DNA from 3 places in the Allobosea sp. RAC05 genome. Region 1 is predicted to be linked to each of the others. Evidence: riboswitches for the same ligand, from Rfam matches in the RefSeq annotation. Region 1 holds a riboswitch; each other region holds the start of a gene.

Region 1 (9,511 bases):
TAGAGCTTGACCACCGCGACGAGCGGATGGACCTGGGCGGCGACCCGGCGATAGGCGGCGAGAGGCTGGGCGTGCTGGTTCATGACGATGAGTTCCACTGGTCGATGAGCGCGGTGAGGTAGTCCTGGGTCGATTCCGCGGCCGCGATGGCAGCCTGGTAGCGGGCGTAGCGGGCGCTGAGATTGGTCCGGTAGGTTTCTGCAGCCGAGCGAATGGAGTCGCTCTTGGTCTGGAGGTCGTCATCGACCTCGCCGAGGTTGTCGATCAGCGTCTGGATCGCGCCGTCCGTGCCGTCGGCGACCGGGTCGGCGGCGTTGTAGAGCAGCTCGGCGATGCCGGTTTTGAGCGAGACGTCGATCGACTGGGCGCTCGAGCCGGTGAAGACGAAGGTGTAGCCCTCGTAGATCGACCCCTCCGCCCCGATGATGCGCGTTCCCGACACGGTGAAGAGCGAGCTGTCGCCGCCGACCGAGGCCGCGGTCGGTGCGCCACTGGAATCGACGCTGATGTCGAGGGTGAAGTTTGCGGGCACAGAGGTGCCGCGGGACAGCAGCTTGAGCTGGCTGGACGAGGCGTCCATCTGGAAGCTCAGCAGGGCCTTCACCGTATCGAGATCGTCGAGCAGGGCGTTGTCGAGCGTATCCTCGTCGACGACCAGCGTGCCATCGCTGTCGAAGGAGAGGCCGATCAGCGCCATGCTCTCGTCGTCGATCGTGGCCGTCAGGGCGCTGTAAACGGAGAGCGTGGCGCTGCGCATCGTGCCGTCGCCGAACAGGACCGCGTCTTCCGCGACCGTGCCGTCGCTGGCGAGGGTCTGCTGCGTGGCGACGAAGTCGCGGAAGGCGTTGTAGGCGTCGACGAGCGCCTGGATCGCCTCCTTGGCCGAACTGACATCGGCGCCGACTTCGAGCGTGATCGAGACATCGCTGTCGGTGTCGGGGTCGTCCTGCGTCGTCTGGTAGAGATGCAGCGTCACGCCATCGAGCAGATCGTCGATGTTGTTGCTGCTGCGCGTGACCGTGATGCCGTCCAGCGTCAGGATCGCATCCTGGGCCTCCTGCAGCACGTCGGCGAAGGCGCCGTCCGAGGCGGTCACGCCCAGCGAGGCCAGCACGTCGTCGCCCGAGACGGCGCTCGCCGCGATCGTTTCGCCGGTCTCGACGCCCGAGAGGACGAGCCGGTAGCTCGAATCGGAGACGCGCAGCACCGTGGCCTGGACGCCGGTCTCCTCGGACTCGGCGTTGATCGCATCGGCGATGTCGGCGAGCGACATCGTGTCCGTGATCGTCACCTCGACCGCCTCGCCATCGACGACGCCGAGGCTCATGACGCCGGACAGTCCGAGATCCTCCGACTTCGACGCCTGCGTGCTGCCGGCGATCTTGTGCGCCTTGGCGAGTTGCAGGATCTGGATGTCGTAGCTGCCGACATCGCTGCCGTCCTCGACCGTGGCCGAGAGGGCAGCGGAGGCGTCGACATCGCCATTGGCGGTGAGATAGGCGGCCCGGTCGAGAAAGACGTCCGTGCCGCTGTTCGACGTGCCCGAGACCGCGCGCAGGGCGTCGGCCGCGTCGGCGACATCCGACAGCAGCGACTGCAACTCCTGATAGGCCGCGATCTTCGCTTCGTTGGCGGTGATCTTCAGGTCGATCGTGTCCGCCTTCGACAGCTTGGCCTGGACCGCGACCTCGATCAGCGCGTTCCAGTCGATGTCCGAGGTGTCGGTCGTGGCGCTCGTGGATGTCGCGCTGGTGTAGGTGGTGGTGCTGGCACTCGTGCTGCTGCTGACCGTGGCCATCGACGTCTCCGCAAGATGTGAGGGGTGGGCCGGCTGTCCAGGACCGGCCCACCCCGCCGCCCGGGGCTTACTGCAGCAACTTCAGCAGCTCCTGGGGCATCGAATTGGCCTGGGCCGCGGCGGCGACGGCGGCCTGGGTCTTGACCTTGATCGAGGCGAGGTTCGCCGATTCCGCGGCGACGTCGACGTCCTTGATCGCCGAATTGGCGGCTTCGAGGTTCTCGATGCTGGTCGCGATGGTGTTGGAGCGGAACTCAAAGCGCGATTCGAGCGCACCGATATTGGCCCGCGCGCTGGAGACGGAGTCGATCGCGGCATCGATCGCGGTGATCGCCGTCGTCGCGCCGGCCTGCGTCGAGATGTCCGAGGTGTCCACGCCGAGCTCGGTGGAGGTGAGGGCGTCGATCGTCACGGTGATGGTGTCGCTGGTGGCGTCCGATCCGACCACGACGACCATGCCGGTCGAGAAGTCGCTGGTGCCGTCGAGCAGGCTCTCGCCGTTGTAGCGCGTGCTCTGGGCGATGCCGTCGATTTCCTCGACGAGCTGGGCGAACTCGGCCTGGATGTAGGTGCGCTCGGAATCCGTCACCGTGCCCGAGGCGGACTGCGAGGCCAGCGCCTTCATGCGCTGGAGCATGTCGCTGATGTTGGAAGCGCCACCATCGGCCGTCTGCAGGATCGAGGTGCCGTGCGAGGCGTTGGTTGCGGCCTGGGTCAGGGCCGTCACGTCCGACGAGATGCGGGTCGAGATCGCCAGGCCCGAGGCGTCGTCGGCGGCGGAGACGATGCGCGAGCCGCTGGCCAGCTTGGACAGCGAGGCGGTCTGGTCGGCGGAATTGGCGTTCAGGTAGCGGACCGCCGAATTGGCGGCGAGATTGGTCGAGATCACAGCCATGGCGGCTACTCCTTGCTCCGGTGACGCTCCCCTCCTGGGAGCAGACGCCGCTTTGCGGCGTCCTGGGGTTCAACGGGGCAGGGGCCTGGGGCTGGCACGCGCGGCCGGACTGGCCGCGATCATGGCTAATCGCCGGTAAACGTCCGGCAGATGTCGGCCCGCGCGCTGTCGAGCTGCCGGCGCAGATGCTGGCGCCCGCGCTTGAGCAGCGACTCCACGGCCTGGATGGTTGTGTCCATGACCTCGGCGATCTGCGCGTTGCTGAGGTCGTCGTAGTAGGAGAGGATCAGGGCGACGCGCTGCTGGTCCGGCAGGCGCTCCATCTCCTGGGCGAGCAGGTCGCTGGCCTCGTGACGCTGAAGGGTCGTGAGCGCATCGGGCTGCGCGTCGACCATCTCCGGCGCCTCGTCCATGCCCTCCGTCTTGGGGCGGCGGCGCATGTCGAGGCAGCGATTGGTGACGACGCGGTAGAGCCAGGTCGAGAATTTCGCCCGACCGGCCTGCCAGCTGCCGCGATGACTCCAGATCTTCAGCAGCGAGTCCTGGACGACGTCCTCCGCATCGGCGCCGTTGCGCAGGATTCGCAGCGCCAGCGCATAGGCGCGGTCGACGTGGCGCGACACCAGTTCGCGGAAGGCGCCCTCGTCGCCCCCAGCGATCAGGTCCAGCAATTCGTCGTCACGATCCATTGGCCGGCGGCCCTGCATCCTTTCCGCTGTCCTCGCCGGCATCCCTCCGACGGCAAGCAGCAGGGCGGGGGCGGCGCAATCCGCATGTGACACGAAATCGAGGCGGGATGGCTGGGCATTCATGGTCCGGAAACCTCCAGAAACCACTTCCAGGCCCGGTGCCTGAAAGGGGCGTCTGGAACTGAAACGGAGCAGGGCGCCGAACCAGGCGCGATGAAATCAAAAAAACGTATTTAATTTCATATACTTAGATAGGAAATTTATGCCGGGTCGGCGGCAAAAACTGCCTATTGCGGGCGCCGCGTGACCCCAGGCCCAGCCCTGCGCAGGCTGCGGTGACGCATCTTGGCGAGGACGCCGGGTCGGGAGCCTGATCTTTCCATCCGAATCGAACTCTCCCGCGGCAAGGCCTCGCACAGGTTTCATTGTCTCGACTGAGTGTGCGTTGTGCCGCAAGCGCTGGACATTGATCCGGGCGGCATGCGCGAGCAGCGTCCATCCAATCATCAGCTATAGAGCCGTCTCAGCTTCTTCTGGTTCATCACGATGCCCTGGCGGTCCAGCATGACGTGGATCCTGCGATAGCCGAACCGCCGATGCTCCGTCGCCGCGGCCTTCATCGCCTCGCGCAACAGGGCATCGTCCGGCCGGGTGCTCGTGTAGCGCACCGTCGAGCGGTCGATCTTCAAGGCCAGGCACGCTCGACGCTGGCTCACCGCATGCACCGTGCAGGCATGAGGGACCGCCTTCCGCTTCGCATCGGGCGTCACCATTTTTGCGGCGACATCCTTGAGGATCCCGTTGTCGAGCCTCTGTTCGGCCAGCGGCTTCTTGAGGCGGGCGTCCACAGCGTAAACCCGTTCCGGGTTGATCGCGACGTCCTCTAAGGTCTTCAGCCGGCGTGCATCCGACACGTCCATCCCGCCATACTTGGCCTTGAACTTGTCGAAGGTCGCCGAGGAGATGCCGTGCTTGCGGGCGACGTCAGCCGTCGCCGCTCCGGCCTCCTGCTCCTTCAGCATCCCGATGATCTGCTCCCCGTAAATCGTAAGGGGCGCACTGTCCGTCTCCTTGTATGACGGACTCTGCTCAAATCTGGAGGAGGATCAGGGTCTCAGCTCAGTCGGTCCGAATCTGGTCGGGCTGGGTCAGGTACTGCAGCAGCATGCGATACTTCGCTCGCTGGGCCCATCTGACGCCCGTGCGGTCGAGATCGTCCAATATGATTGACGATGGCATCGAACGCAGTGCGCGCTTCCGGGGGCAACCTCAGAGCGCGAAGCGTCTCAAAAGCCTCCTCGATGACGATCAGAACCGTTCTCGCCCGTTGGCGGGCGACCAGCGGGCTCTTGGTTCTCAGCGAGCGCCGGACGTCCGTCTTCCCGAGGCTCGCGGCCAGTTCCACTGGAACCGCCTTGCGGATCCAGAAGACGTGGCTGCGCCTCGACAGACAGGCTCGGTCGAATCGATGCATACGAGAAACGCCCCCGTGCTGTGACGGGCGGCTGTGACAGAATCGTCCTCGGGAGAGACGATCCACGTACGCAATATCAAGGGCTTAGGAGTGGCGGAGACGGAGGGATTCGAACCCTCGATACCCTTGTGGGGTATGCTCATTTAGCAAACGAGTGCCTTCAGCCTCTCGGCCACGTCTCCGTTGGATGCTCTATGCCCGATGGCCGGGCGCTTTGACAAGCCGTCGCAGCGCGCTTTCGCGCAGCTTTTGCGGCGGGGAGGCGGTGGCAGGCCGGGGCGCCGGGCCGGGGCTACCGGATCGTGACCGGAAAGCCGACGAAGCGACTGGACAGCCCCGCCGGCACTGGCTATACCGCGCCCACCAACAGGGACGCGGCTTTCGCATCCCCGGCGCCCAGATAGCTCAGTTGGTAGAGCATGCGACTGAAAATCGCAGTGTCGCTGGTTCGATTCCAGCTCTGGGCACCATTCCCTTCCTGATTATCGATGGTCTCCGCCCACTCGCCACGGGTCCGCACCACTGCGCTTGGCCTCGCCTGATCTGGCGCGCGGCGACCCGCCCCTCTGCGTCTGCATGTCGGGCGCGCCGCTTCCGGCGTTGAACCGCGTCTCCGGCTGTGGTCGTCTCGGGCCCAACAAGCCGCCGCGGCCCCGATGGTCGCGAGCGGAGGCCCGGGAGGACAGCCATGCGCATCGCCAGAATCGAACCCTTCATCCTGCATATCCCCGTCACCGGCGGGTCGATCGCCGATTCGACGCATCGGATCAGCCATTGGGGCGTCGTCGGCACCAAGATCGTCACGGAGGAGGGGCTGGAGGGCTATGGTTTCACCGGCACCCATGCCGATCTGCCCTCCGACCGGCTGATCACCGCCTGCATCCGCGATTGCTACGCCCCGCTGCTGGTCGGCGAGGATGCCTCGGAGAGCAACCGGCTCTGGCTCAAGCTCGCCCGGCACCCGGCCCTGCAATGGGTCGGTCGCGCCGGCATCACCCAGCTCGCGCTCGCTGCGGTGGATGTCGCGCTCTGGGATCTCAAGGCGAAGAAGGCCGGCGTGCCGCTCTGGCACCTGCTCGGTGGCGCCAGCAAGCCGAGGCTCGAGGCCTACAACACCGATATCGGCTGGCTCTCGATCCCGAAGGACCAACTGATCGAGGGCTGCCGGAGGGCCGTCGAGCAGGACGGCTTTCACCGCATCAAGGTCAAGGTCGGCCATGCCGATCCCGGCATCGACATCGGCCGGCTCGAGGCGGTGCGGCGGGCGGTCGGCCCGCATGTTTCGCTCGCCATCGACGGCAACGGCAAATGGGATCTGCCGACCTGCAAGCGCTTCTGCGCCCGGGCCGAGCCGCTCGACATCTTCTGGTTCGAGGAGCCGCTCTGGTATGACGATGTCGGCTCGCATGCCGCGCTCGCCCGCGACACGTCGATCCCCGTCGCACTCGGCGAGCAGCTCTATTCGCTGGACGCCTTCCGCGCCTTCATCGCGGCGGATGCGATCCACTATGTCCAGCCCGATGTGACCCGGCTCGGCGGCATCACCGAATACATCCAGGTCGCCGATCTCGCTCTGGCGAGCCGCCTGCCGGTTGCGCCCCATGCCGGCGAGATGAGCCAGGTCCATGTCCATCTCGCCTATTGGCACCAGGCGACGCCGGTCCTCGAATACATCCCCTGGATCAAGGACGCCTTCGAGGAGCCGGCCAACGTCGTCGATGGCTGCTTCCTGAAACCCCAGCGGCCGGGCGCCGGCACGACACCGACGAACGACGCCTTCGCTCGCTTCGCCAAGCCGCTGGGCTGATGCTGCCGCTCGGCTGACGCGCGCAGGGCGGCTCGGCTGCGCCGGCATGGCGCCGGGCTTGCCGCTGGGCAACGTCGGACCTAAATTGAGGTCGATCCGTTGGGGTGCCGCAAGGCTGAGAGGCGCAAGTCGCCAACCCATCGAACCTGATCCGGATAATGCCGGCGAAGGGAACGGTCGTCGCAGCGTCGCTTCACCCGTCCTGCCACGGCCGCAGCCTTCACGGCCGCGAGGGTAGGGCATGCCGCACGCATCCATTCCGTCTCGATCCCCGGCGCCGCTGCGCGTCGGCATCGTCGGCGCCGGCGTCGTCGGCCTCGCCTGCGCGGTCGAACTGCTCGGGCGCGGCGCCGAGGTCGAGATTTTCGAGCGCGGCGAAACGGCCGGGGCCAAGGCCTGCTCCTGGTGGGCCGGCGGCATGCTGGCGCCCTGGTGCGAGGGCGAGAGCGCCGAGGAACCGGTGGTCCGGCTCGGCCAGGAGGCCGCCTCCTGGTGGGAGCGCCATGTCGAAGGCGTGGTCCGCAAGGGCACGCTCGTGGTCGCTCCCAGCCGTGATCGCGCCGAACTGCGCCGCTTCGCCAGCCGCACCTCCCATCTGGTCGAGATCGAGGCCGAGGCCATCGCCGCGCTCGAGCCCGATCTCGCCGGGCGCTTCGGCAAGGCGCTGTTCTTCGAGAGCGAGGGCCATCTCGATCCGCGCCTCGCGCTGGCAGGACTAGCGGCGAAGGTGATCGCGCTTGGCGGGCGCATCCATTACGGCCGCGAGGTCGCGCCCGAGGACGTCGCGGCTGACGCGGTGCTGGATTGTCGCGGGCTCGCCGCCCGCGGGGCGCTGCCCGATCTGCGCGGCGTCAAGGGCGAGATGCTGCTGCTGCGCACCCGCGACGTCACCCTGTCGCGTCCCGTTCGGCTGCTGCATCCGCGCATCCCGCTCTATGTCGTGCCGCGGGCGGACGGCATCTTCATGGTTGGCGCGACGATGATCGAGGGCGGCGACCGCGGCGCCGTCACCGCGCGTTCGATGCTGGAACTGCTCGGCGGCGCCTATGCGCTGCATCCGGCCTTCGGCGAGGCGCAGATCGTCGAGATCGGCGTCGATGCGCGCCCAGCTTTCCCCGACAACCTGCCGCGCTTGACGCGCCGCGGCCGGGTGATCCATGTCAATGGCTTCTATCGGCACGGTTTTCTGCTGAGCCCCGCGATGGCGCGGCTGGCGTCGGACGCCCTGCTCGATCCCGCCAGCATCCCGGAGAGGCTTCATGACGTTGCTGCTTAACGGCGAGCCGCGCGAGGTCGCCGCCACCACGCTCGAGCAGGCGCTGGCCGAGCTCGGCTATGCCGGCAAGATCGTGGCCACCGCGGTGAACGGCGACTTCGTTCCGGCCCGCAAGCGCGAGACCGTGACGCTGGCGGAGGGCGACCGGATCGAGGTCGTCGCCCCGATGCAGGGCGGCTGAGAGGATCACCGACATGGCGAGCTTCTATGGTTTCGAGCCGAAGAGCCGGCTCTTCCTCGGCACGGCGCAATACCCGTCCCCCGCCATCCTGGCGGAGGCGGTGAAGGCGTCGGGCGTCGAGATCGTCACCGTCTCGCTGCGGCGCGAGGCGGGCGAGGGCGGGGCAGGGCAGGCCTTCTGGTCGCTGATCCGCGATCTCGGCGTGCGCGTGCTGCCCAACACGGCCGGCTGCCACGGCGTCAAGGAAGCCGTCACCACCGCCCAGATGGCGCGCGAGGTCTTCGGCACGAACTGGATCAAGCTCGAGGTCATCGGCGAGGACGACACGCTCCAGCCCGATGTCGTCGGGCTGATCGAGGCGGCGCGCATCCTCACGAACGATGGCTTCGAGGTCTTCCCCTACACCACCGAGGATCTCGTCGTCGGTGGCCGCCTGCTCGATGCCGGCTGCGAGGTGCTGATGCCCTGGGGCGCGCCGATCGGCTCGGGGCGTGGACTCAACAATGTCTACGGCCTGCGCAGCATGCGCGCGCATTTCCCCGGCATCCCGCTGGTGGTCGATGCCGGCATCGGCCTGCCATCCCACGCCGCCCAGGCGATGGAGCTGGGCTATGACGCGATCCTGCTCAACACCGCGGTGGCCAAGGCGGGCGATCCGGTGCTGATGGCGCAGGCTTTCGCGAAGGCAATCGAGGCCGGCCACCAGGCCTTCCAGGCGCAGCCGATCGAGGCGCGCGACATGGCCGCGCCCTCGACCCCGGTCATGGGCAAGGCGTTCCTCTCATGAAAGCATCCACCGTGAAGCTCGACCCGTTTTATCCGATCTTCGACAGCGCCGACTGGCTCGCCCGCATGCTGCCGCTCGGCGTCAGGCTGGTGCAGCTGCGCGTCAAGGACCGGAGCGAAGCCGAGACCGGCCGCGAGATCGCCCGCGCGAAGACGCTCTGCGCAGAAGCCGGCTGCGTGCTGGTCGTGAACGATTACTGGCGGCTCGCCATCGAGGAGGGCTGCGACTTCGTCCATCTCGGCCAGGAGGATCTCGACGGCGCCGATCTCGCCGCCATCCGCAAGGCCGGGATGCGGCTCGGTGTCAGCAGCCATGACAAGGCCGAACTGGAGCGTGCGCTTGGCACGCAGCCGGACTATATCGCGCTCGGCCCGGTCTATCCGACCATCCTGAAGGCGATGAAATGGGCGCCGCAAGGGCTTGAGCGCGTCACCGAGTGGAAGCGCCGCCTCGGTGACATCCCGCTCGTCGGCATCGGCGGTGTCTCGCTGGAGCGCGCGCCGGGCGTCTTCGAAGCGGGCGCCGACATCGTCTCGGCGGTCACCGACATCACGCTGAACGCCGATCCGGAAGCGCGGCTGAAGGCCTGGATCGCGGCGACGCG
Region 2 (9,511 bases), 2.4 Mb from region 1:
TCGTCACAGTCTACGAGCCCAACCGGGGTTGAGTGCGGGCCCTGTGAACCCGCCTGGGTCCGCTGGACGACAGGTCACAGGACTGGTACACGCGATCAAAATCTGCGGCTCTCAAGTTATTGAATTTATTGATCTCTCTGGAGAATTTTGACAATCCCTCCCGGTCCGCCACTTCCCCGCCGCCGAAGGATTTTCCAGGATACCTCAGGCGAGTCGCTGCCGTTCCGGACGGCGAGCTTTTGCCGTGCACCCTCTTCAGGGCCGATGGCGCTGCGGTCTCGGCGGCTCTGCCACCGCCGCGGCTGCATGACAGTTGTTTAGAGGGTCTTCCGTGGAAACGTCGCTCTACCTGCCGGTTAAGGCGTTCCTCGAGGCGCTGGGCTACACCGTCAAGGGCGAGGTCGGGCCTTGCGATCTCGTCGGGGTGCGGGCCGGCGACCCGAGCGTGGTGGTGATCGGCGAGCTCAAGCTGACCTTCAATCTCGAGCTGATCCTGCAAGGCGTCGACCGCATGAGCATCGGCGACGAGGTCTGGCTGGCGGCGCGGCTGTCGGCCCGGGGCAAGGGCCGCGAGAGCGATCCGCGCTACCGCAATCTCTGTCGCCGGCTCGGTCTCGGGCTGCTGGGGGTCGCCGCATCCGGCCAGGTCGACGTGCTCGTGTCCCCGGTTGCACCGACGCCGCGCAAGGACCCGAAACGGCGGTCCCGTCTCGTGGATGAACACCGGCGTCGCCAGGGCGATCCCGTCGTTGGCGGCGGCACGCGCCGACCGGTGATGACCGCCTATCGCCAGCAGGCGCTGGCCTGCGCGGCGGCAATGGTGGAGGGGCCGCAACGGCCGCGCGACCTCAAGCCGACCTGCCCGGACGCGCAGAAGATTCTGCACCGCAACGTCTATGGCTGGTTCGAGACAACGGGTCGCGGCGTCTATGCGTTGACCGCGGCGGGGCGGGATGCGCTCGCGACATGGCGACCGGCGCTGCAATCCGGGGCCGCTTCCGCAGCCGAATGACGGATCGGCTCGCCGGTTTCGTGGCGGCCGGCGAAGGTCCCGTGACGCTTCCTTGACAGCGGGGCGGGCGCGCCATCATGGTGGCCGCTGTTCCAAGGGGTGCCTCGCGAGGAGGCTGAGATTCCGCCGGTCGGGCTTTTGTCCGACAGCGCGGTGACCCTCCGAACCTGATCCGGGTCATGCCGGCGTAGGGATGCGGGACATCGGGCGGCGCCACGACGCCCCTTTTCCAGGCTCACGCCGTCATTTTCGGATCGTCAGGCTTAAGGCCCGGCATGTTGCCGGGCGACGGGCCTTGCGGGAAGGCGCGAGCGGACGTGACGCAGAGCGAGATCATCGAGGCCCTGCTGGCCTTCATCGAGCAGGACGACGCGTCCGAGGCGGCGTTCGAGCGCATGGCGCTGGCCGTCTTCGCTTATCAGTTCGCCCACAACGCACCCTATCGGTGCTTCGCGATCCAGCGCGGGCGCACCACGCTCACCGTCCGCAGCTGGCGCGACATTCCGGCCGTGCCGATCAGCGCCTTCAAGACCCTGACTCTGAGTTGCACGCCGCCCGAGGCGGCCGTGCGCATCTTCATGACCAGCGGCACGACGCAGGGCGGGGTGCGGGGCAAGAGCCACCACCCGACAATGGCCGTCTGGGACCGCTCGATGCTGGTGAATTTCCGCCGCCGCTTCATGGCCGGGCGGGAGCGCATGGCCATGGGCATCCTCTTCCCCGACGAGCAGGCGATGCCGAACTCCTCGCTGGCGCGTTACCTGGCTCTGGCGAAGCAGGAATGTGGGACGCCTGACAGCGAAGGCTTCATCGGTGCAGACGGGCTCGACCTGCCGCGGCTTATCGCGGCGCTGGAGCGGGCGCAGGCCTCGGGCGAGCCCTATGCGCTGCTCGGCGCGAGCTTCAGCTTCGTGCATCTGCTCGACGCGCTGGCGGCGCAGGGACGGCGCTTCGCGCTGCCTGCCGGTAGCCGCATCCTCGACACCGGCGGCTTCAAGGGCCAGTCGCGCGAGATGACGCCGGATGCCTTCTACGACGCGCTGTCGGCGGCGCTCGGCGTGCCGCGCGAGGCTTGCATCAACATGTACGGCATGACCGAACTCAGCACGCAGTTCTATGATGACGGCAATGCGACCTGCCCGCCGGTGAAGTCCGGCCCGCACTGGATCCGCAGCCGCGTGGTCGATCCGGTCAGCGGGCGCGACCTGCCGGAGGGAACGACCGGCGTGCTGGTCCATCACGACCTCGCCCATTTCAACTGTGCCTCCGCGATCCTGACCGAGGATGCCGGCGTGATGGTCGAGGGCGGCTTCCGGTTGCTCGGCCGCGTCGACGGTGCCGATTCCAAGGGCTGTTCGGTGGCGGTCGAGGAATTCCTGCGGGCGGCGCGGGGCTGAGGCGGTGATCGAGACCGCGGGGCATCTGCCGGGGCTGCCGGCCGGCGAGGTCGCCTGGCGGACGCTGGACTTCAGCGCCTGGGGCGAGCGCGTGCAGGTGCGGGTTCCGGAGCTGACCACGGCGCAGGCCGGCGCGCTCGCCAGCCATGTGCGCGAGCAGGCGCGGACCTATCTCAGGACGCTGCCGGTCGCGCAGATCGTCGCGACGCTGGACGCCGCCATCGCCCGGCTGCTCGACCGGAACGATCCCTGGCGGCGGCGGGCGGAAGCCGTCTTGCCCATCGTCACCGGCTATGACCGCGAGAGCGTTCGCCTTGGGCTGTCGGGCTATCTGCGCAGCTTCCGCGCGCCGCAGCTGCAGCGCTTCCTGGCCGAGGATTTCGCCAACCCGGCCGTGCTCGACGGTTTCCAGCCGGCGATGAAGGGCGGCTTCACGCGCGCCCAGGGGCCGCAGCTCCTGCTCCATATCTGGGCGGGGAACGTGCCGGGCCTGTCGCTCTGGAGCCTGATCTGCGGGCTCCTGGTCAAGGCGGGCACGGTCGGCAAGGTCGCGAGCGCCGAGCCGCTGTTGGCGGGGTGGTTCGCGCAGATCATCGCCGAGATCGACCCTAGGCTCGGCCAATGCCTGGCGGTGGTCTGGTGGAAGGGCGGCGACGCGGAGGCGGAGCGTGCCTGGCTGAACCAGGCCGACACGATCGTCGCCTATGGCGGCAATGACGCGCTGACGGCGATCCGCGAGCGGGTGCCGGTGACGGCGCGCTTCCTCGCGCATGGGCACCGGATCGGGTTCGGGCTGATTGGTGCCGAGGCGCTCGACACGCGCCGGGCCGGGCCGCTGGCGCGGCTCGTGGCGCAGGATGTGGCGCGCTGGGAGCAGCAGGGCTGCTACTCGCCGCAGATGCTGTTCGTCGCCCGGGGCGGGGCGGTCTCGCCACGCGAATTCGCCGAGCGCGTCTCGCAGGAGCTCGGTGCGCTGCGGCTCCGCCATCCGCGCCGCGCGCTCTCGGTGGCGGAGGCGGCCGGCGTTGCCGCCTGGCGCAGCCGCGAAGAGATGCGCGGCTTCGACGAGGACGGGACCGTGGTGCTGGGCGAGGCCGGCGATGGCTGGAGTGTGGTCTTCAACGATGCCGCCCAGCCACTCGCGCCGAGCGCGCTCAACCGCACGCTGAAGATCGTCGCCGTCGACAGCCTCGATGCGGTGCCGGCGCTGGTTTCGCCCTCCCGCGCCTATCTGCAGACCGCGGCGGTCGCGGCCTCGCCGCGCGAGCTGTTCCGCATCGCGGCGCTGCTAGGGGACGCGGGCGTCACCCGCATCTGCGGCTTCGGGGCGATGGCGGCCCCCGAGGCCGGCTGGCACAATGACGGGCGCTTCAACCTGCTCGACTTGGTCAGGCTGACCGAGATCGAGCAATCGGCCGAACGGGCCGCCGACGACCTGGCACCCTATGTCGAGTGAAGCCTACCCCGACGCCTTCGTCGCCCTCGAGGCGGTGGATTTCGGCTATGGCGCAGAGGCCATCGTCGACGGCGTCGACTGGGCGATCCCGCGCGGGGCGTTCCATTGCCTGGTCGGGCGCAGCGGCAGCGGCAAGACGACCCTGCTCAAGCTGGCGGCCGGCCTGCTGGCGCCCCGGCAGGGGCTCGTGCGGATCGACGGCGTGACCCTCGACGGGCCGGGGCCGCGGATCGGTTTCGTCTTCCAGCAGCCGACGCTGCTCGACTGGCTCAGCGTTCTCGACAACGTCCTGCTGCCGCTCTCGCTGAAGCGCAGCGTGGGCGAGGCGGATCGCGAGACGGCGCGCGCTTTGCTCGACCGGGTGGGCCTGTCGGCCTTCGCGGCGCGGCATCCCGCCCAGCTCTCGGGCGGGCAGCAGAGCCGGGTCGCGGTGGCGCGGGCGCTGATCACGCAGCCGGCCCTGCTGCTGCTGGACGAGCCCTTTGCGGCGCTCGATGCGCTGACGCGCGAGGAGCTCCAGGACGATCTGCTGGCGCTGTGTGCGCTGCAGGCGACCACGGTACTCTTCGTCACCCATGACATCGGCGAGGCGGTCTATCTCGCCGACCGGGTCGCGATCATGGCCGGCGGGCGGCTGCACCACGACCTCGCCATCGACCTGCCGCGGCCGCGCTCGCGCGAGCTGCGCTATGGCGCGGCCTTCAACGCGCTCTGCCGCGAGCTGCGTCAGGCGATGGATGCCGCGCCATGAGGGAAAGGCTGGCCTCGGCGCTCCTGCTCGTCGCCCTGCTCGCCGGCTGGGAGGCGTGGTGCCGTCTCGGCCGGGTCCCGGCCCTGATCGTGCCGGCGCCGTCTTCCGTCTTCGCCACGCTGTGGAGCGAGATCGCCAGCGGGCGTCTGCTGCCGCACCTCGCCGTGACCGCGACCGAAATGACGCTCGGGCTGGCGCTGGGCTGCACGGTCGGGCTGGCGACAGGAATCCTGCTGGCGGAGGCCCCCGTGCTGCGCCGGCTGCTCCATCCCTACATCGTCGCGAGCCAGGTCGTGCCGAAGCTCGCGCTCGGCCCGCTCTTCATCGTCTGGTTCGGCTTCGGCCTGACGCCGACCATCGTGATCACGGCGCTGATCTGCTTCTTCCCGCTGATGGAAAACACGCTGACCGGGCTGTCTCAGGTCGATTCCGGACGGCGCGAGCTGTTCCGCATGCTGGGCGCGAGCCGTCTGCAGACGCTGCTGCGGCTGAAGCTGCCCGGTGCGCTTCCGGTGATCCTCGCGGGGTTCCGGGTCGCGGTCGTGCTGGCGCTGGTCGGCGCCGTCGTCGGCGAGTTCATCGGCGGCCGGGCGGGGCTCGGCGCCTCGATCATCGCCGCCCAGAGCGTGATGGATTCGAGCCTGATGTTCGCGCTCTTCATCGTCATCACGCTGCTCGGCATGGCTTTCTACCAGGCGGCGCTCCTCATCGAGCGGCTGCTGCTGCGCCACCATCTGAAAGGGTAAGTCCGATGTCCCAACATTCCCGCCGCCATTTGCTGGCGCTGCTCTGGACCGGCCTGATGGGTGCGCTGAGCCTTGGCACCCTCCACGCCCAGCCGCTCGACAAGGTCACCGTCGCCGGCTGGAGCCAGCCGATCAGCGAGATCACCAATCTGCTGGCCGAGCCGGACAAGGGCTTCTTCCGCGCGAAGGGGATCGATCTCGGCTATGTGCCCGGAACCGGCGGCGGCTCGGCGATCCAGAACATTCTGTCGGGCCAGGCTGACATCGCCTTCACCGATCCGGCGGCGCTCTATCTCGCGCTCGACAAGGGCGAGAAGCTGGTCGCGATCTACAACATCTATCCGCAGAACGTCTTCAACGTGGTCGCGCCGAAGGCGAAGGGCATCCGTACGGCCGCAGACCTCAAGGGCAAGCGCATCGGTGTCTACTCGCTGTCCAGCGGTACGCGCCAGAACCTGCAGGTGCTGCTGCACCAGGTCGGGTTGACCGAAAAGGACGTCACCGTCGAGGTCACCGGCCTGCTCAACTTCGCGCCGCTGATCCAGGGCCAGGTCGACGCCACGGCCGCGACCGACACCGGGCTTCTGGTCGCGAAAATGAAGGGCCTGCCGGAGGTCGACGTCATCGAGGTCAAGGACCATCTCAACCTGCCGAGCGACATCTTCGTGGTGACGCAGGCGACCTACGAGGCGAAGAAGCCGCTGCTGAAGCGCTTCCTTGCCGCCTATCGCGACAGCGCCGCCTGGATGATCGCGAGCCCCGAGGAGGCGGCGAAGCTCGCGGTGACGCGTGCGATCAATGGCCGCGACGAGGCGCTCAATCTCGAGATCATCAAGCTGCGCAACATCTCGACGGTGTCGCCGACGACGCAGGCGAAGGGCCTCGGCCATTTCGATCCGGAGCTGCTGCAGAAGGGCGCCGACACCTTCCATTGGCTCGGGCTGATCGGAAAGCCGATCGATATGAACCAGGTGGTGAAGACGGATCTGATTCCTTGAGAGTCTTCGTCATTGCGAGCGCAGCGAAGCAATCCAGCGCTTCGCAAACCCAACTGGATTGCTTCGCTGCACTCGCAATGACGGTGCGGGCCAGCGCAGTCCCTGGAGAACAGGCGAGGGAACGGGTATGATGTTCCGCGACCAAGTGATCCTCGTCACCGGGGCGAGCCGGGGCATTGGCGCGGCCATCGCGAAAGCCTTCGCCGCGGAGGGCGGGCTGGTCTTCGTCAACTACCGCAGCAGCGACGCCGCGGCGCAGGCCGTGGTCGAGGCCTGCCGGGCGGCGGGCGGGCAGGCGGTGGCGATCGCCGCCGACGTCACCGATCCGGAGGCGGTCGCGGGGATGCTGGCGCGGATCGCGGAGGAGGCGGGCCGGCTGGATGCCGTCGTCAACAACGCGTTTGCGCCTTATGTCTTCGACCCCGACCATCGCGCGCGCTTCTGGGAGACGCCCTGGTCGGCCTATCAGACGCAGGTCGATGGCGCGCTGAGGGCGACCTACAATGTCTGCCAGGCGACCCTGCCGCTGATGCGCCGGCGCGGGCGCGGTGCCATCGTCAACATGGCCACCGATCTCGTAGCGCGGCCGAGCCTCGCCTATCACGACTACACCACCGCCAAGGCGGCGCTGATCGGCTTCAGCCGCAACCTCGCGACCGAGCTCGGGCCGCTCGGCATCCGGGTCAACTGCGTCGCGCCGGGGCTGGTCTGGCCGACCGATGCGAGTGCCCGGACGCCCGAGGCGGTCAGGGAGATGCTGATCGCCCAGACGCCGCTGGGGCGGATCGCGACGCCCGAGGACGTGACCGGGCCGGTGCTGTTCCTGGCCTCGGAGGCGAGCGGCTTCGTCACCGGCCAGACATTGCATGTCGATGGCGGGCTGGTGATGGCCTAAGGCTTCGCCGCCCGCGCATCCCGGATCGCGCGCCAGACCCTCGCCGGCGTTGCGGGCATGTCGAGATGCGTCACGCCCAGCGGGCGCAGCGCGTCGAGGATCGCGTGGATCACCGTCTGCGGCGCGCCGATGCAGCCGGCCTGGCCGGCGCCCTTGACGCCGAGCGGGTTGGCGCGCGTCGGCACCTCGACCATCTCCAGGTCGAAGGCGGGCAGGTCGGCGGCGCGCGGCACGGCATAGTCCATGAAAGTCGCGCTCAGGAGCTGGCCGGAGCCTTCATCGTAGAGCGCCTCCTCCATCAGCGCCTGGCCGATGCCCTGCGCCAGACCGCCATGGACCTGCGCCTCCGCCAGCAGCGGGTTGATCAGCGTCCCGTAATCGTCGACCGCGACATAGCGTTCGATCGCGACGGCGCCGGTGTCCGGATCGATCTCGACCTCCGCCGCCTGCGCGCCGTTGGGAAAGGTGAAGACGTCGCAGCGGTTGTCGCCATGGCCTTCCAGCGGCGCGCCGCTGCTCTCCGCGAGATGGGCCGAGATGGCCAAGAGGTCGATCTCGCGCGGCAGGCCGTCCGCTGAAGGCTCGCTGCGGAAGCGGCCTTCCGCGAAGGAGAGGCTGTCGGCCGCGACCTGCAGCAGCTGCGCGGCGACGGGCCTGGCCTTCGCGAGCAGATCGTCGGCCGCCATCAGCAGTGCCGTGCCGCCGAGATGCAGCGAGCGCGCGCCGCCATGGCCGCCGCCGCGCGGGACGGACGCGGTGTCCCCCTGGACGAGCGTGAAGCGCTCGACCGGCATGCCGAGCCGGGCGGCCGCGAGCTGGGCGAAGCTGGTCTCGTGACCCTGGCCGTTGGAATGGGTGCCGACCGCCATGGCGATCTGGCCGTCCGCCCCGACCCGCAGCCAGGCCTCCTCGTCGGGGCGGCCACGCGAGGTTTCGAGGAAGCAGCCGATGCCGAAGCCGCGCAGCTTGCCGCGCTTTCGGGCGGCGCGCTTGCGTGCTGCAAAGCCGGCCCGGTCGGCCGCCGCCAGCGCCCGCTCGAGGTTCTCCGGAAAGGTGCCGCTGTCGATCACCATGCCGAAGGCGGGACGGCGGTAGGGGAAGCTGCGGATGAAGTTGCGCCGGCGCAGTTCCGCCGGATCGATCCGCAGCTTATGGGCAGCGGCTTCGATCAGCCGCTCGATCAGATAGTTCGCCTCGGGCTTGCCGGCGCCGCGATAGGCGTCGATCGGGGCTGTGTTGGTGAAGACGCCTCGGACATCCATCGCCATGGCGGGGATGTCGTAGAGCCCGCCCATCGCGGCGGCGGGGGCGTTGGTTCCGCTGCCGGGACCGAGCGAGGAGACATAGGCGCCGAGATTGGCGATCGTCTCGACATCGAGCGCGAGAAAGCGCCCGCGCCTGTCGAGCGCCAGCCGCGCGGTGCTGAGATTGTCGCGGGCATGGGCGCCGCCGGTGAACTCCTCGATGCGCTCGGCGCTCCAGCGCACCGGCCGGCCGAGCCGCCGCGCGGCCCAGAGCACCAGCGCATATTCGGGATAGGTGACGTTCTTCATGCCGAAGCCGCCGCCGACATCGGGCGCCGAAACCCGGATGCGGTCGAGCGGCAGGCCGAAGACGCCCTGCGCCAGTTCGCGGCGGATGTCGTGGACCGAGGCGCCGCTGATCTCGAGGTGGTAGCGGTCCGCGCCGGCGTCGTAACGGCCGATGGCGATGCGCGGCTCGAGGGCCGCGGCGACGATGCGGTTGTTGACCAGATCGCAGCTCACGATGTGGGCGGCTTTCGCGAAGGCGCGCTCGACGGCGGCGGGATCGCCGCGGCGGAAACGGAAGGCGATGTTGCCCGGCGCCTGCGGCCAGAGCTGCGGCGCGTGCCCGTCGGTCGCGCCGCGCAGATCGGTGACCGCCGGCAGGATGTCGTAATCGATGCTGATGTGCTCGCAGGCCTCGCGGGCCAGCGCCTCCGTGTCGGCGACGACGAAGGCGACGGGTTCGCCGACATGGCGGACATGGTCGCGCGCCAGCGGCCAGCGCGGCGGCACGATCAGCGGCTCGACGGTGGCGACGATGATCGAGGTCGGCAGAGGAGCAAGGCCGTCGAGATCGGCGGCGGTGTAGACGCCGTGCACGCCGGGCAGGCTCGCCGCGGCGGCGGTGTCGATCGCGCGGATGCGGGCATGGGCATGGGGTGAGCGCAGCATGACGGCGGCGAATTCGCCCTCCGGGGCGCGATCGCCGAGGTAATCGCCGCGCCCGGTG
Region 3 (9,511 bases), 1.5 Mb from region 1:
GCGTCGGGCTCCCCGTCACCGAGCCGTCATTGGGCATGCTGATCTCCAACGGCTTCCAGTACATGCTGTCTGGCCGCTACTGGATCTCGATCTATCCCGGCATCGCCCTGATCGTGCTGATCGTCGCCATCAACCTCGTCGGCGACCGCATCCGCGACCAGGTCAATCCGAGGCTGAAGCGATGAGCGGCGCTCTCCGTCATTGCGAGCGAAGCGAAGCAATCCAGCGGCCCGTCAGCTCGCCCTGGATTGCTTCGTCGGCTGCGCCTCCTCGCAATGACGAGCAGGCCGGCCCGGGCCCAAGGGCCATGTCATGACCGACACCCCACTCCTCGACGTCACCGACCTTGCCACCCATTTCCACGCCCGCGCCGGCGTGGTGAAGGCGGTCGACGGCGTTTCCTTCAGCCTCAAGCGCGGCGAGGTCATGGGCCTCGTCGGCGAATCCGGCTCGGGCAAGAGCATCACCGGCTTCTCGATCATCGGCCTGCTCGATCCGCCGGGCCGCATCGAGCGCGGCTCGGTGAAGCTCGAAGGCCGCGAGCTCGTCGGCCTGCCGCCCGATGAACTGCGCGCCATTCGCGGCAAGGCGATCTCGATGGTCTTCCAGGACCCGATGATGACGCTGAACCCGATGCTGACGATCGGCGACCAGATCGGCCTGGCGCTCGAGGCGCATGAGAGCGTCACGGGCACTGAGCGCCGGCAGCGCGCGATTGCGGCACTCGCCCAGGTCCGCATTCCCGACCCAGAGACCAAGGTCGATTTCTACCCGCACCAGTTCTCTGGCGGCATGCGCCAGCGCGTCGCCATCGCGATCGCGCTGCTGCACCGGCCGCGGCTGATCATCTGCGACGAGCCGACGACGGCGCTCGACGTCTCGATCCAGGCCGAGATCCTCGCCGAGATGAAGGAACTGGTCGCGCAGCTCGGCACCGCCCTGATCTGGATCAGCCACGACCTCGCCACCGTCGCCTCGATTGCCGACCATGTCTGCGTCATGCGCTACGGCAAGATCGTCGAGGCCGGGCCCGTGCTCCAGGTCCTGACCCGGCCGCAGCATCCCTACACGCAGGGCCTGCTCGACTCGCTGCCCTCGCGCGCCAGGCCCGGCGCGATGCTGGCGCGCGGCGCCGGCACCGACGCGGCCCCGCCGCCGCGCCTGCCGCGTCAGGCGGAATCGGGGCATCGCCGGGCCGATCTGCCCTATGTCGTGATCGAGGCGGTCGGCAAACGCTTCCAGCGTAAATCGGGCGTGCTGCGCCTGCTCGCGCAGAAGGTCGGGCTCGTCGGCCCGCTCCCGGCGGTGCAGGCGGTGGACCATGTCACGCTGTCGATCGCGCGCGGCGAGGCGCTGGGACTCGTCGGTGAGTCCGGCAGCGGCAAGTCGACGCTGGGGCGCATCGTTGCGGGCATCTATGCGCCCGACAGCGGTCATGTCCTGCTCGATGGCGAGCCGGTGATGAGCCCGGGCGAGCGCCCGCACAAGATCACCACCCGCATCCAGACGATCTTCCAGGACCCCTTCGCTTCGCTGAACCCGCGCATGCGCATCGGCGACAGCATCGCGGAAGGCCCGCTCGCCCACGGCCTCGTCGGCCGGGCCGAGGCCGGCACCTATGTCGCGCAATGGCTGGCCGCCGTCGGGCTCGACCCCGCCTTCGCCGGCCGTTACCCGCATCAGTTCTCCGGCGGCCAGCGCCAGCGCGTCGCGATCGCCCGCGCGCTCGCCATGCAGCCCGATGTCGTCGTCTGCGACGAGCCGGTCGCCTCGCTCGACGTCTCGATCCAGGCGCAGATCATCAATCTGCTGCTGCGGCTGCGGCAGGAGCTCGGCCTGACGCTGCTCTTCATCTCCCACGACCTCTCGGTCGTCCGCCATCTCTGCGACCGCGTCGCGATCATGCATCGAGGCAAGATCGTCGAGAGCGGCCCGGCCGGCGAGGTCTACGACAACCCGCGCGACGCCTACACCAAGCGCCTGCTGGCGGCGGTTCCCGTGCTGCCGGTGGCGTGAATTCTATCGTCATTGCGAGCGCAGCGAAGCAATCCAGAAGGGTCACAGCGGGACGCTGGATTGCTTCGCTGCGCTCGCAATGACGGCGAAGACAGCAAGGAGACCACCATGTCTGAACCCGAACTCCTCCCCTGGCAGTGGCCGGAAGAGACCTGGCGCGCCAAGGTCGATCGCGTCCGCGCTGGCCGCAACCTGAAGCCGGCGACCTGGAAGAACGGCGCGCGCTGCGCGGTCGCGCTGTCCTTCGATGTCGATCACGAGACCAATGAACTGCGCGACGGCGGCAAGTCGGTCGGGCGGCTGTCCTGGGGGCAATACGGCAACCGCGTCGGCATGCCCCGCATCCTCGACCTCATGAAGAAGCAGGACATCCAGGCGACCTTCTTCGTGCCGGCCGTCACCGCCTTGCTCTATCCTGACGAGCAGCGCCGGGTGATCGCCGAGGGCCACGAGATCGGCCTCCATGGCTGGATCCACGAGGTCAACACCGCCGTGCCGCCGGACGCCGAGCGCGAATTGCATCTGCGCTCCGCCGACACGCTGGAGAAGATCACCGGCGTCCGCCCGGTCGGCATGCGCACCCCCTCCTGGGACTTCTCGGAGGTGACGCTCTCGATCGAGCGCGAGCTCGGCCTGCTCTATGATTCCTCGCTCTTCGCCGATGACGACCCCTATGAGATCGTCGAGAAGGGCGAGCCGACCGGCATGGTCGAACTGCCGGTCGAATGGATCCGCGACGACGCGGTCTATTTCAACATGAACCGTTTCCAGGCGCTGCGGCCCTATACGGCGCCCGAGGCCGTGTTCGACATCTTCCGGCGCGAATTCGACCGCGCCTATGAGGAGGGTGGGCTGTTCCTCCTGACCATGCACCCGCATGTCATCACCTACCGCTCGCGCATCTGGATCCTCGAGAAGCTGATCTCCCACATCAAGGAGATGCCGGATGTCTGGTTCGCCAGCCATGCCGAGATCGCAGCCTTCGTGAAGGAGCAGGCCGGCATCTGAGTAAGGCATCGCCCCGGTTCGCACGGAACCGGGCCGGATTTCCGCCGTTTTTGGTTCAGGACGGGTTCAGCGCATCCGGCGCGTTCTCGCTTTCAGAACGAAAACGGAAACGGATTTCATGACGCGCACCAAGAACTGGCTTCTGGTCGGCACCATCCTCCCCGCCATCGCCCTGTCGCAGGCGGGGGGAATGGTCGCCGCAGCCGCCCCCGACCGCTTCCCTGAGTTCGCACAGGCTCAGCCCCCGGCCGACGACCAGCCGGGCCAGCCGCGCCGCGAGCGTGCGCCGGGCGTGCCGCGGGCCCCGGGCGGCCCTGCCGCTCCCAGGGCGGAAGGCCCCGCCGCGCCGCGCGGGTCTGGCGCGCCGCCGGCGGCGATCCAGCGGCCGAGCGCCCCGCAGGCGCCCACCGCCGCACCGCCGGCCGCACCCCGTGCCCCGGCACCGGCAGAGCCGCCGCCGCCGCGTGCCGCGCCCGAACCGCGCCGAGACCCGCCGATGCCGCGCCCGGTCCCCTCGATCACCGCGCCGCAGCCCGCCGCCCGTCCGCTTCCGCCGGTCGATGGCGCGCCGTCCGTCCGTCCGATACCGCCGCGTCCGCCCGCCGCTGCCCCCGAGCGCCAGCCCCCCGCGGAGCGCTTGGCTCCGACGCAGCGTCCGGCGCCGCCGGCTGCGGCTCCCACCGACCGCCGGCCCCCGGCTGCAATGCCTGCAACCCCGCCGGCGCCCAAGCCCGCACCGCAGAACCGCGCCGCCCCCTACCCGGCAGCGCCGGCACCCGCCATCGCGCCCACGGCTCCGACCCCGCCGGTCGTGCCGCTGCCCCGCACGGCGCCGGTCGCCCCGGCCCAGCCTCCGGCGGCTGCGCCCCAGGCCGCGCCACCTCCCACCGCTGCGCCGCCCGCAATCGCTCCGGCTCCGGCTCCAGCGCCTTCGACCCCTCCGGCTCCGGCTCCGCAGGCTGCTCCCGCCGCCCCGCCGGCGCCTCCGACCGCGCCACCTCCCGCGCGGCGTGACGGCCAGACCCAGGCCACCCCGCCGGCCGCGCCCGGCGTGCCGGGGCAGCCGGTCGATCCGCGCCAGGGCCGCCGCGGCGGCATCGGGCTTGGCGGCGCGGCCGCAATCGGGCTGGGCGCCGGCGTCCTCGGCGGCATCATGGCAACGCAAGGCGCCGAGCGGCTCGACGATGTCCGGGGTCGCCGCGAGGAGCGGCGGGAGGGTGATGTCACCATCATCCGCGAACCCGGCCGCACGATCATCCGTGACGACGACCGCACGATCATCCGCCGCGACGAGACGCAGCGCTTCCGCGACCTCGGGCTGGAGGCTCGCACCGAGCGCCGCGGTGACGAGAACCGCACCGTCTTCGAGCGCGCCGACGGCACGCGGATCGTCACCATCACCGATGAGGAGGGTCGCCTGATCCGGCGCGCCCGGCTCGATCGCGAGGGCAGGGAGGTCGTCATCATCGACAACACCCGCCGCGACCGGCCGCGCGATCGCTTCTCCGACGAGATCGTCGTGCTGGAGCGCCCGGCGCTGCGGATTCCGCGCGAGCGCTACATCGTCGATGCCGATCAGGCCGATGAAAACCTGATCTACGATACGATCGTCGCCCCGCCGCTCGGGCCGATTCCGCGCCGCTACACCCTCGACGAGGTCCGCTACTCGCCGGATCTGCGGGCGCAGATGCGCAGCGTCGATATCGACACGGTGACCTTCGCGACCGGGTCCTGGGACGTGGCGCCCGGCCAGGCGCAGCGGCTGTCGGTCATCGCCGACTCGATCCGCCGCGCGCTTCAGGCCTCTCCCAACGAGGTCTTCCTCGTCGAGGGGCACACCGACGCCGTCGGCTCGGACATCGACAATCTCTCGCTGTCGGACCGGCGCGCCCAGTCGGTCGCCGAGATCCTGACGAAGGATTTCGGCGTCCCGCCGGAGAACCTGACGACGCAGGGCTATGGCGAACAGTATCTCAAGGTCGCCACGCCGGAGGCCGAGCGCCTGAACCGCCGCGTCACGCTGCGGCGGATCACGCCGCTTCTGGCAGGGCAGGGCGGCTGACCGGGCCAGCCCTCACGCGCGATACGGAGGTCCGCCGCGAGGCGGCCTTCCTGAAGGGCACACCCCGCTTTCACGGCATCGCGTTCACGAAGGCTCAACGTCCCGCGCCTATCACCGGAGCAAGGGAGGATCCCCCATGAGTGACTCCATGGCCATCGCGCAGACCTTTGCCGCGACGCAGGCGACCGCCACGCAGCAGGCGCTGCAGACCATCATGCTGAGCCAGCAGGCTCAGGCTGATCAGAGCGTCGTCGCCCTGCTCCAGCAGAGCGCCGAGCAGATGCAGGCGGTTCTTCCCGCAGGACAGGGCCAGTCCGTCGACATCACCGCCTGAGCCGGTTGCGCATCGCCGCCCACCCGCCTAACCTCGATCCCGTTCCGAGGGGTGCCCGCAAGGGCTGAGACGGCTTCTCAAGCCGAACCCATCGAACCTGATCCGGGTCATACCGGCGGAGGGACTGGAACGCGGCGCATGCCCGCATTGCGACCGCATCACAGCGCTTGAACCGCTTTCGACGCCGGATCTCCTGACCTCAAAGGCGGAGATCCAAAATGCCTTCCCAGCCAACCAAAACCTTCGGCGCTCCGACCGGCGTCACCACCGGGCCGATCACCGGCTCGCGCAAGATCTATGTGCCGGCGCCACAGGATGATGCGATCCGCGTGCCCTTTCGCGAGGTGCAACTGAGCACCGATGCCGAGCCTCCGGTGCGCCTCTACGATCCCTCCGGCCCCTACACCGAGACCGACGTCGCCATCGATCTCAATGCGGGCCTGCCGCAGATCAGGCGCGCCTGGCTCGACCGGCGCGGCTTCGAGGCCATTGCGGGACGCGCCGTCACACCCGCCGACAACGGCCATGCCGCTCCCGCCCAGAGCGTGCCGTCCTGCCCGGCGCAGCGCCCGGTCCTGAGGGCGAAGCCCGGCCGGATGGCGACGCAATACGAGTTCGCGAAGGCCGGCATCGTCACCCCCGAGATGATCTATGTCGCCCACCGCGAAAATCTCGGCCGCGCCGCGATGCTGGAGGGCGCCTGCGAGCGCCATGCCGATGGCGAGAGCTTCGGCGCGAGCCTCCCCGACTTCGTCACGCCCGAATTCGTGCGTGAGGAGATCGCGCGCGGGCGGGCGATCATCCCCGCCAACATCAACCATCCCGAGCTGGAGCCGATGGCGATCGGCCGCAACTTCCTGGTCAAGATCAACGCCAATATCGGCAATTCGGCTGTGACCTCGGGCGCGGCCGAGGAGGTCGAGAAGCTGGTCTGGGCGATCAGGTGGGGCGCCGACACAGTGATGGACCTGTCGACCGGCCGCAACATCCACGCCATCCGCTCCTGGATCCTGCGCAATGCGCCGGTCCCGATCGGCACGGTGCCGATCTACCAGGCGCTGGAGAAGGTCGGCGGCGACCCGGTCAAGCTCGATTGGGAGGTCTTCAAGGACACGCTGATCGAGCAGGCCGAGCAGGGCGTCGACTACTTCACCATCCATGCCGGCGTGCGGCTGGCTTACGTGCCGCTGACGGCCAGCCGCGTCACGGGCATCGTCTCGCGCGGCGGCTCGATCATGGCGCGCTGGTGCCTGGCGCATCATCGCGAGAGCTTCCTCTACGAGCGTTTCGACGAGATCTGCGAGATCATGCGCGCCTATGACGTCTCGTTCTCGCTCGGCGACGGCTTACGTCCGGGCTCGATCGCCGACGCCAATGACCGCGCCCAGTTCGCCGAGTTGGAGACCCTTGGGGAACTCACCACCATCGCGTGGGAAAAAGGCTGCCAGGTGATGATCGAGGGCCCCGGTCATGTGCCGATGCACAAGATCAAGGAGAACATGGAGAAGCAGCTGCGCGAATGCGGGGAAGCCCCCTTCTACACGCTGGGACCGCTGACGACCGACATCGCGCCGGGCTATGACCATATCACCTCGGGGATCGGGGCGGCGATGATCGGCTGGTATGGCTGCGCCATGCTCTGCTACGTCACCCCCAAGGAGCATCTCGGCCTGCCCGACCGCGACGACGTCAAGACCGGCGTCATCACCTACAAGATCGCCGCGCACGCCGCCGATCTCGCCAAGGGCCATCCGGCGGCCAGGCTCCGGGACGACGCGCTCTCCCGCGCCCGCTTCGATTTCCGCTGGGAGGATCAGTTCAATCTGGGGCTCGATCCCGATACGGCGCGTGCCTATCACGACGAGACGCTGCCGAAGGACGCCCACAAGGTCGCGCATTTCTGCTCGATGTGCGGGCCGAAATTCTGCTCGATGAAGATCACGCAGGATCTGCGTGCCGAGGTTCTGGCGATGGACGATACGCAGCGTGCGGCGCTCGACCGGGCGGCGGGCATGGCCGGCAAGGCGCGGGAATTCCGCGACCGCGGTGCCAGCCTCTATCTGCCGGCGGAGTAGGACCCACGGTCCCCAAGCCGGCCGCCTGAGGGAAGGGGGTGCTCGCCGCCCCCTTCCGGAACGGCTGCGAATCCCGCACAATCGAAGGCGATGCGGCTCTCCCTCTTCAAGCGCAAGCCCGATCCGGAGCAGATCGAGGTCTCCCATGCCGGGGTTCTGTATCCCGTGCAGATCAAGCGGCGGGCGAGCGCGCGGCGGATGACGCTGCGCGTCTCGCAGGCCAGCGGCGAGATCACGCTGACCCTGCCGGAGCGGGCCGATTTCGCGGCGGGCCGGCTCTTCGCGGACAATCATGGCGGCTGGATCGCGGCCCGCCTCGCCAAGCGCCCTCAGCTCATTCCCTTCGAGCCGGGCCAGACGATCCCTGTCCGCGGCACGCCCCACCGCATCGTCCATTGGAGCAAGGCGCGCGGGCTGACCCGCGCCACGACCGACCAGGACGGCGCGCCGATCCTCGCGGTCGCCGGCGAGAGCGCCCATGTGCCGCGCCGGATCAAGGATTTCCTGCGCCGTGCCGCGCTGGAGGATCTCGAGGCGGCGGTCGCCCGCCACACCGCCGCGCTCGGGATCCCCGCCCGCCGGATCACCATCCGCGACACGACCAGTCGCTGGGGCTCCTGCTCCTCGCAGGGGCACCTCAATTTCTCCTGGCGGCTCATCCTGGCCCCGCCGCTGGTGCTGGACTACCTCGCCGCCCATGAGGTCGCCCATCTCAAGGAGATGAACCACTCGCACCGCTTCTGGGCGCTGACCCACAAGCTCTGCCCGCGCACGGAGGAGGCCGAGGCCTGGCTCAAGCGCCATGGCGCGGGGCTGCATGCCTATGGGTGAACTCGACAGCCCTTGGCGCGAAGCCTAGAGGAATGCGCCTTAATCCTCGGGCAAACCCGTCATCCTGGACAAGCGGCGAAGCCGCGCAGATCCGGGATTCATCATAGGGTCGTGACGGCGCCCCATGATGGATCCCGGCACTCCGCTTCGCTTCGGCCAGGATGACGAGGTGGTTTCGAGCCAGGACGAGCCGTGACCCGCATGACACTCCGCCCCGACACGCTGGCGATGACCGCCGTTCTCGCCATGCTGACGGCGCTGGGCCCGCTCTCGACCGACTTCTACCTGCCCTCGCTGCCCGACATCGTCCGCGTCATGGAGACCGACGTCGCCGGGGCGCAGGCGACGCTCTCGGCCTTCCTGTTCGGCTTCGCGGGCGGGCAGATTCTCTGGGGGCCGCTCTCCGACCGGCTCGGCCGCCGCCCGGTCCTGCTGACGGGGCTCGCCCTGTTCACGCTCGCGACTCTGGCCTGCGCGCTGGCGCCCTCGATCGAGGCGCTGACGGTGGCCCGCGCCGTCCAGGCGCTCGGTGCGTCGGGACCGATCGTGCTCGGCCGCGCCATGGTGCGCGATCTCTATGAAGGGCCGCGGGCCGGCCGCGAACTCGCCCGCATGGGCATGATCATGGGGCTGGTGCCGGCGGTCGCGCCCGTGCTGGGCGGCGTGCTCCAGCAGGCCTTCGGCTGGCGCTCGACCTTTGTCGCCTCGCTCGCCTTCGCGGCTGTTCTCGCCGCGGTGGTCGGCTTCCTCCTGCCGGAGACCCTGCGGACCCGCTCGCGCGAGCCCCTGTCGCTGCTCGCCATCATCCGCGGCTTCGGCACGCTGCTGCAGAACCGCGCCTATCGCGTCTATGTCGCGCTGACGGCGCTGGCCTATGGCGGGCTCTTCGCCTTCATCTCGGGCTCGTCCTTCGTGCTGATCGGCATCCACGGCCTGACGCCGGCGCAATACGGCCTGTCCTTCGGCTTCGGCGTGCTCGGCTTCATCCTCGGCACCATCCTGGCCCAGCGCCTGGTCGGGCGCCGCGGCATGGACGGCGTCATCGCGCTCGGCGTCGTCTGCCTGGCCGCCGGCGGGCTCGCCATGCTGCTCTGCGTGCTCACCGGCTTCGCCGGACCCTTCGGCGTCATCGTGCCGATGGCGCTCTATGCCTGCGGCGTCGGGCTGACCATGCCGCAGGCCCAG

What was found. A riboswitch is a leader RNA that binds a small molecule or an ion and turns the genes downstream of it on or off. The one in region 1 is predicted to bind thiamine pyrophosphate.
Region 2: it holds a riboswitch for thiamine pyrophosphate, as region 1 does, so the genes downstream of both, BSY19_RS26155 (LuxE/PaaK family acyltransferase) here and thiO (glycine oxidase ThiO) in region 1, are expected to answer to the same signal.
Region 3: it holds a riboswitch for thiamine pyrophosphate, as region 1 does, so the genes downstream of both, thiC (phosphomethylpyrimidine synthase ThiC) here and thiO (glycine oxidase ThiO) in region 1, are expected to answer to the same signal.

What each region holds. Positions count from the first base shown of each region.
Region 1 covers NZ_CP016464.1:2,234,883-2,244,393, forward strand. Annotated here, with positions in the region: gene BSY19_RS14040 (flagellar export chaperone FliS) at 1-83, opposite strand, end outside; gene fliD (flagellar filament capping protein FliD) at 80-1,798, opposite strand; gene BSY19_RS14050 (flagellin) at 1,866-2,693, opposite strand; gene BSY19_RS14055 (RNA polymerase sigma factor) at 2,819-3,505, opposite strand; partial or broken gene BSY19_RS27025 (transposase) at 3,895-4,428, opposite strand; gene BSY19_RS28650 (DUF6538 domain-containing protein) at 4,497-4,856, opposite strand; tRNA gene BSY19_RS14065 (tRNA-Ser) at 4,948-5,038, opposite strand; tRNA gene BSY19_RS14070 (tRNA-Phe) at 5,251-5,326, shown strand; gene BSY19_RS14075 (mandelate racemase/muconate lactonizing enzyme family protein) at 5,545-6,663, shown strand; TPP riboswitch at 6,754-6,853, shown strand; gene thiO (glycine oxidase ThiO) at 6,944-7,939, shown strand; gene thiS (sulfur carrier protein ThiS) at 7,923-8,120, shown strand; gene BSY19_RS14090 (thiazole synthase) at 8,134-8,907, shown strand; gene BSY19_RS14095 (thiamine phosphate synthase) at 8,904-9,511, shown strand, end outside.
Region 2 covers NZ_CP016464.1:4,779,774-4,789,284, reverse strand. Annotated here, with positions in the region: gene BSY19_RS26160 (DUF2161 domain-containing phosphodiesterase) at 332-1,012, shown strand; TPP riboswitch at 1,098-1,223, shown strand; gene BSY19_RS26155 (LuxE/PaaK family acyltransferase) at 1,330-2,409, shown strand; gene BSY19_RS26150 (acyl-CoA reductase) at 2,414-3,865, shown strand; gene BSY19_RS26145 (ABC transporter ATP-binding protein) at 3,855-4,616, shown strand; gene BSY19_RS26140 (ABC transporter permease) at 4,613-5,362, shown strand; gene BSY19_RS26135 (ABC transporter substrate-binding protein) at 5,368-6,360, shown strand; gene BSY19_RS26130 (SDR family oxidoreductase) at 6,491-7,255, shown strand; gene BSY19_RS26125 (xanthine dehydrogenase family protein molybdopterin-binding subunit) at 7,252-9,511, opposite strand, start outside.
Region 3 covers NZ_CP016464.1:696,213-705,723, forward strand. Annotated here, with positions in the region: gene BSY19_RS06815 (ABC transporter permease) at 1-185, shown strand, start outside; gene BSY19_RS06820 (dipeptide ABC transporter ATP-binding protein) at 313-2,016, shown strand; gene BSY19_RS06825 (polysaccharide deacetylase family protein) at 2,125-3,024, shown strand; gene BSY19_RS28550 (OmpA family protein) at 3,143-5,086, shown strand; gene BSY19_RS06835 (hypothetical protein) at 5,223-5,420, shown strand; TPP riboswitch at 5,458-5,562, shown strand; gene thiC (phosphomethylpyrimidine synthase ThiC) at 5,639-7,495, shown strand; gene BSY19_RS06845 (M48 family metallopeptidase) at 7,586-8,326, shown strand; gene BSY19_RS06850 (multidrug effflux MFS transporter) at 8,528-9,511, shown strand, end outside.